Regions from separate parts of the Delftia sp. DLF01 genome, predicted to be linked through region 1. Evidence: riboswitches for the same ligand, from Rfam matches in the RefSeq annotation. Region 1 holds a riboswitch; the other holds the start of a gene.

The links. A riboswitch is a leader RNA that binds a small molecule or an ion and turns the genes downstream of it on or off. The one in region 1 is predicted to bind thiamine pyrophosphate.
Region 2: another riboswitch for thiamine pyrophosphate. It lies ahead of IB269_RS04945 (hypothetical protein); the one in region 1 lies ahead of thiC (phosphomethylpyrimidine synthase ThiC).

What each region holds. Positions count from the first base shown of each region.
Region 1 is NZ_JACVAZ010000007.1:49,287-52,689, reverse strand. It holds gene thiC (phosphomethylpyrimidine synthase ThiC) at 1-1,475, opposite strand, end outside; TPP riboswitch at 1,741-1,866, opposite strand; gene IB269_RS27510 (nitroreductase) at 1,930-2,592, opposite strand; gene cysE (serine O-acetyltransferase) at 2,656-3,403, opposite strand, start outside.
Region 2 is NZ_JACVAZ010000001.1:1,123,262-1,126,664, forward strand. It holds gene IB269_RS04935 (DUF418 domain-containing protein) at 1-118, shown strand, start outside; gene IB269_RS04940 (YncE family protein) at 219-1,967, shown strand; TPP riboswitch at 1,996-2,087, shown strand; gene IB269_RS04945 (hypothetical protein) at 2,155-3,273, shown strand; gene IB269_RS04950 (acyl-CoA reductase) at 3,270-3,403, shown strand, end outside.

The DNA of each region.
Region 1 (3,403 bases):
CCGAACCAGCCGATCATGGCCGCGCCGATGGCGCTGGCGATGTGGTCGTAACCGGGCGCGATGTCGATGGTCAGCGGGCCCAGGGTGTAGAACGGCGCCTCATGGCAGTGCTTGAGCTGCTCGGTCATGTTGGCCTGGATCATGTGCATGGGCACGTGGCCGGGGCCTTCGATCATGGTCTGCACGTCGTGCTTCCAGGCCAGCTGGGTCAGCTCGCCCAGGGTCTTGAGTTCGGCGAACTGGGCCTCGTCATTGGCGTCCGAGGCGCTGCCGGGGCGCAGGCCGTCGCCCAGCGAGAAGCTGACGTCGTACTGCTTCATGATGTCGCAGATGTCCTCGAAGTGCTCGTACAGGAAGCTCTCGCGGTGGTGGGCCATGCACCACTTGGCCATGATGGAGCCGCCGCGCGAGACGATGCCCGTGCGGCGCTGGGCCGTGAGGTGGATGTAGGCCAGGCGCACGCCGGCATGGATGGTGAAGTAGTCCACGCCCTGCTCGGCCTGCTCGATCAGCGTGTCGCGGAAGATGGGCCAGGTCAGGTCCTCGGCGATGCCGCCCACTTTTTCCAGCGCCTGGTAGATGGGCACGGTGCCGATGGGCACGGGCGAGTTGCGGATGATCCAGTCGCGCGTGGTGTGGATGTTCTTGCCCGTGGACAGGTCCATCACGTTGTCCGCGCCCCAGCGGATGGCCCAGACCAGCTTCTCGACCTCTTCCTCGATGCTGGAGGTGACGGCCGAGTTGCCGATGTTGGCGTTGATCTTGACCTTGAAGTTGCGCCCGATGGCCATGGGCTCGATCTCGGGGTGGTTGATGTTGGCCGGGATGATGGCGCGGCCGCGCGCCACTTCGTCGCGCACGAATTCGGGCGTGATGATCTTGGGGATGGCGGCGCCCAGGCCGTTGCCGGCCAGGCGGGCCTCGCGCGCGGCGTCCTGCTGGTACTCGGCCATCCATTCGCGGCGGCCGTTCTCGCGCAGGGCCACGTATTCCATCTCGGGCGTGATGATGCCCTTGCGCGCGTAGTGCATCTGGGTGACGTTGCCGCCGCTCTTGGCGCGGCGCGGCTGGCGCTGCAGGGATGCGGCCTCGGCCCGCAGGCGGGCCACGCGCTCGTCTTCCTCGCCGCGCTTGCCGCCGTCGTCCAGGGCCTGGCGCAGGCGGCCGGCGTAGTACTCGCTGTCGCCGCGCGACTCGATCCAGGCATTGCGCACGCCCGGCAGGCCGCTGCGCACGTCGATGGCCACGGCCGGGTCGGTGTAGGGGCCCGAGGTGTCATAGACGCTGACCTGCTCGCCATTGGTCAGCTGGATATCGCGCACGGGCACGCTCAGGCCGGAATGCAGGCTGCCTTGCAGATAGCTCTTGGTGGAGGCCGGGAACGGCTTGCGCGACTGCGCCAGCAGATCGGAAAAACGCTGTGCGTCGGGAGCTTCGCCGGCTGCGGGAGTGAAGATGGAATCGGGAGCGTTCATGTCGGGTTCCTTGCGTTCAAAGCGTCGATCAACAACGCTCCGGGAACCGGACACTCCTTGGGCTGTGCCAAAGGCCGCGCACCGGGCTATGCCAGTGTGGGCCTGCCAGGGCCGTATGGCCTTGGCCCCTGGTTGCCACGCACGCCAAGGCGCACGAGCAGCCTTGGTTGGCAAGGGCCGATGTGCGTTGGATGGTGGCCTGCCTGGCCGTTGCGGCCCTGCGTGTATCCGCCGTGGCGGACTTCCATCCTCTGACTTCGGCCCCGCTTCAGGGTCCCGCTCTTCTTCCGCCGGTATCAACCGGATCAAGTTCGTCGGGTTCGCCGCCTGGCCCATGCAGCGCATGGACCGGTTGGCATCTCAGTGCATCAGCACACCCCGGAGCAGAGCGCAGTATAGGGGATGGCAAGGCGCCCTTGCCCTGCGGGTTTGCCCAGGGGCCTGAAGGCCCTGCTCAGTCGAAGCCGCGCATCTGTGCCCATTCGGCCACCGGTGCGCGCGTGGCGCGCCAGCCGTTGATGGGGGCATCCTTGTCCTCGTAGCCCAGCGCAATGCCGAAGGCCACGTGGTAGCCCTCGGGCAGCGCCAGCGCCTGGGTCACGGCGTCGTTGTAGCGGCGCCAGAAGCCCTGGGCGCAGGTGGCCAGGCCATTGGCGCAGGCCAGCAGCATGAAGGACTGCAGGTAGATGCCCAGGTCCACCCATTGCGGCAGGCCCATGCGCTCGTCCACCGCCACGATCAGGCCCACGGGCGCGCCGAAGAACTGGCCGTTGCGCGCCAGCTGCTCCAGCCGCGCAGGCTTGTCGTCGCGCGGAATGCCCAGCGACTGGTACAGCTCTTCGCCATTGGCAAAGCGCCGGCTGCGGTAGGGCTCCCAGAGATTGGGCGGGTAGGACAGGCCGGGCTGGGCGTCCTGGGGCTCGGCTTCGGCAACGGCGGTCAGCAGTTGCTGCAGCGGCTCGCCCGTCAGCGCCAGCACGCGCCAGGGCTGCAGGTTGCCGCCCGAGGCCGCTTGTGCCGACTGTTCCATCAGGGAGCGCACCAGCGCCGCATCGGGCGACTGGGGCAGGAAGGCGCGCACGGAGCGGCGCGCATGCAAGGCCTGTTCAACGTTCATGCTGGTCGGAGTCTCCGGTCTTCTTGGGGGATCTTGGGGGATCTTTGGTGATCTTCTGCAGGCCTACTTGCCCATGATCTGGTCGATCTTGTCCTTCTGGAACGCCTGCGGGCGCTCGGACTCGCAGGGCACGCAGTCGCCCACCTTGCTGCCGGCCGAGAGCTTGGCAATGGCCTCCCACAACAGCGCGATCTGCTGCTCATGCGCGGCCGCGCCATCGCTCAGGCCGCGCATGGCCTGGGCCACGGGGTCCATTTCCTGGGTGATGCCGTAGGCCGTGAATGGCTGGGGCGCGGCAGAGGCAGGGACCTTGATGGACTCGGCCTTGGCCGATGCCAGGTCGTGCTCGGTCACATCGGCGCTGTGGCCGTTCTTGCTGGCGATGATGCGCGCCGGAATGCCCACGGCCGTGGCGCCTGCGGGCACGGGCTTGATGACCACGGCATTGCTGCCGATCTTGGCACCGTCGCCCACCTCGAAGCCGCCCAGCACCTTGGCACCTGCGCTGACCACCACATCGCGGCCCAGCGTGGGATGGCGCTTGGCGCCCTTGTACAGCGAGGTGCCGCCCAGGGTCACGCCGTGGTAGATGGTGCAGCCGTCGCCGACCACGGCCGTCTCGCCGATGACGACGCCCATGCCGTGGTCGATGAAGACGCGCTCGCCGATGACGGCGCCGGGGTGGATCTCGATGCCGGTGAGCCAGCGGCCGATGTGCGAGATGAAGCGCCCCAGCCACTTGAGGCCATGGTTCCAGCACCAGTGCGCCGGGCGTTGCAGCCAGATCGCATGAAGACCCGGATAACAGGTG
Region 2 (3,403 bases), on a different contig from region 1:
GGCCGTGGCCGCCGCGCTGTACGTGATCATCGCCAGCCTGGCCGCCTGGGCCTGGAGCAAGAAGGTGGCGCAGGGGCCCGTGGAGTGGGTGATGCGACGGCTGACGGCACTGGATTGATCCACAGTCTGGAAATTGCGCTCGAATGAAGTCACCGTCTTGATGGCCACAATGCCTTGATTGTCTACACTTGCCCCCATTCAAAAATGGGGGAGATTCAATGGCTGAGGCGGTTTACAAGAAATGGCTCAGGGCTGTGATCGGGCTGCAATGCCTGTTGATCCTGGCCTTTGTCTTTCGGGGTTGGCTGTTGCCCGACCCATTGGGCCCCAGGCTTCCCTCAATCCAAGGCAATACAGTGTGGATTCAAAGCCATGGCGCTTTGCATCAGTTTGATCGGCAGGGCACACGCCTGCAGCGTCTGGAGTTGGCGCAATTGGGTTTGACCCCATCGGTCAGCAGCCTTCAGTTCATTGGCGAGAAGACGCTTTGGGCGCATGACCAGGGAAGTGTGCATCGCTGCGATCTGGCAATGCAGCGCTGCGTGGCGCTGGATCTGCCCGATTTGTCCACACGCGGTGGCTATCGCTGGATGCGGGTAACGGCCGATGAAGCGCAGATTGTGGTCTCCGACGCATCCAATCACCGCGTTCTCGTTTACCAGCGCGACGCCGCTTCCAGTGCAGCGCAAGCCTATGTGCTGCTCAAGACCTACAGCGAAGGCCTGCGCTTTCCGAATCAGACGCTGCAGGTAGGCGAGCGTATGTGGGTGGCCAATACCAACCGCCATCAGATTGCGCAAATCGATACGGCACAGAGCACCCAGGCCGCGCCTGCCGTATTTCCCGTGGAATATGCGGGCCTGCGTTCCGGGCGCCGCTTCCCGTTCGCCATGCAGCTGGATGGCCAGCAGCGTCTATGGGTGCTGGTGGCAGACTCGAGCATGCGGGGAGCAGATCTGCTGTTGATGGATTCCCAGTTGAGGCCTGAACGGGTGATGCCGCTTTCGCCCGACCAGGACCCGAACGCCATCGCCATGGTGGGTCAGGAGTTGTTGCTGCCGGACATGACCCAATTCACCGTCCATCGCGTGGATCTGGACGGCCGCGTGCTGGAGCCTTTCGGGGATGCTCCATTCCGCGGCGAGCTGGCGTCTGCCCGCTCGTCCTATGAATGGGGCAGGCGGTTGCCTTCGTTCCTGCTGGGCAGCATCGGGGTATTGATGGCTCTGGGACTGTGGCTTGCCTGGAAGGCGGGGGAATTGCGCCAATTGGGCGGCAAGCGCTGGCAGGAAGTGGGCGACACCGAAGCCTCCAGCGCGGTCGTGGTTTCCTCACCGTCCCAGCACGCCGCGCAGGCTTCTCAAGCCTCGGAAGGAAAGCCGCTGGTCACTTCGGTCACGGCGCTTGCGGGCAGCACCGTGAAGCGCAGGCGTGCGCTTGCCATGGTTGGCGTTCTGCATTGCCTGGTTGCAGGGGGGATGGTCTACTGGTTCTTGCCGCTTTTGCACCAGCGCGACTGCGGTCCGGACAAATCGTGCGATCCAACGGGCATGCTCGGTGTCCTGCTGGTGCTTTTGGCCGTGTTGCCGCTGTGTTTGTATGCATGGCTCTGGCGCAAGCTCAAGCAGCTGGAGACCATGCGCATAGCCACGGACGGGCATCGGATCGCGGTACGCATGGCACGCAGGACCCGAAAATTCGATGCCAGTCGCGTCACCTGCACGCGCCAGCATCTGTGGATGGGCCTTCGCGCCATTCCCCTGCGACTCAATGGCAGTCCCCTGTTCGACGAGGCCGCGTTCAGGCGCGAGATCCTGGCGCGGTTGCCGCAGCTGCAGGTGCGCGATGGCGCCTGGGACTTCGCCGTGGCACGCCACTTCTGGTCCAACAGTGGTGTGCTGGGCAAGGCCTTGGTGCTGCTGTATGTCGCGACCTTGCTGGGTTTTGGGGTTCGCCTGCTGGCCTGACGGGGTTGGCGACCCTGCTGTAAGATAGCCCTCCGCTCCGGGGTGCACGCCAGTGCTGAGATCCACACCCGAGAACTTGAACCGGGTCATTCCGGCGGAAGAAGAGCTTGCACCCCTGCGTGGCCGCCCATGCGCCACGGGCGGGGGAGCCTTCGGAGCATCACGTCCCAGCTCTCGAAGGAATTCCATGGACAAGGCCCGGCCCCAGGCGGCTTCTTTGGTCGCAGACCTGCTTGCATTCATCGCCATGGACGGCTGCACCGACGAGCAGTTCGACGCACTGGCCCTGCGGCTGTTCGCCTACCAATACGAATCGAATGCGCCGTTTCGCAGCTTCTGCCAGCGGCGCGGCGCCACGCTGCGCAATGTGAAGACCTGGAGCGACATTCCCGCCGTGCCCATCGATGCGTTCAAGGCCATGGAGCTGCGCAGCGAGCCGGCCTCGCCCGCGGAGCGCGTGTTCATGACCAGCGGCACCACGGGCCAGGCCAAGGGACTGTCCGCGCGCGGGCGCCACTTCCATCCCGCGCTCGATGTCTACGATGCGTCGATGACGCGCAACTTCGCGCAGCGCTTCATGGCCGGGCACGAGCGCCTGCCCATGGGCATCCTCTTTCCCGACGAGCAGGCCATGCCCAACTCTTCGCTGGCCCACTACCTGGCGCTGGCCAAGACGGAATTCGGCACTCCTGACAGCCGCTACTTCCTCACCCCCGACGGCCTGGACATGCCCGGCCTGTGCGCCGTGCTGGAGGAATCCGAGCGCAGCGGTCGCCCCTATGCGCTGCTGGGCGCCAGCTTCAGCCTGGTGCATGTGATGGATGCGCTGCGCGAGCAGGGCCGCAGCTTTTGCCTGCCGCCAGGCAGCCGCATCCTGGACACGGGCGGCTACAAGGGCCAGTCGCGCGAGCTGCCGCTGGAGGATTTCTACGCCGACCTGTCTCGGTTGCTGGGCGTGCCGCGCAGCCACTGCATCAACATGTACGGCATGACCGAGTTGAGCACGCAGTTCTACGACGACGGCAATGCCACGCTGCCCTCGGTCAAGTCGGGGCCGCACTGGATACGCTCGCGCCTGGTCGAGCCCGTCACCGGCCGCAGCGTGGCGCCCGGCGAGCGCGGCATTCTCGTGCACTGCGACCTGGCCAACTACAACGCGGTCACCACCATCCTCACCGAGGACGTGGGCCTGTGGGCCGGCCATGGCGAGAACAGCGGTTTCCTGTTGCTGGGGCGTGCCGAGGGCGCAGCGGCCAAGGGCTGCTCGCTGGCGGTCGATGAATTCGTGAAGGCCGCTGCTGCATGAACATCGAGCGGATCACGGCCGGCTACCTGCCCGAACTGCCTGGTTTGCGCGAGGCCGAGGTGCAGTGGCATGTGCTGCCCTTCGAACGCGGCGGCGTGCGGCTGGAAGTCTCCGTGCCCCTGCTGACCGG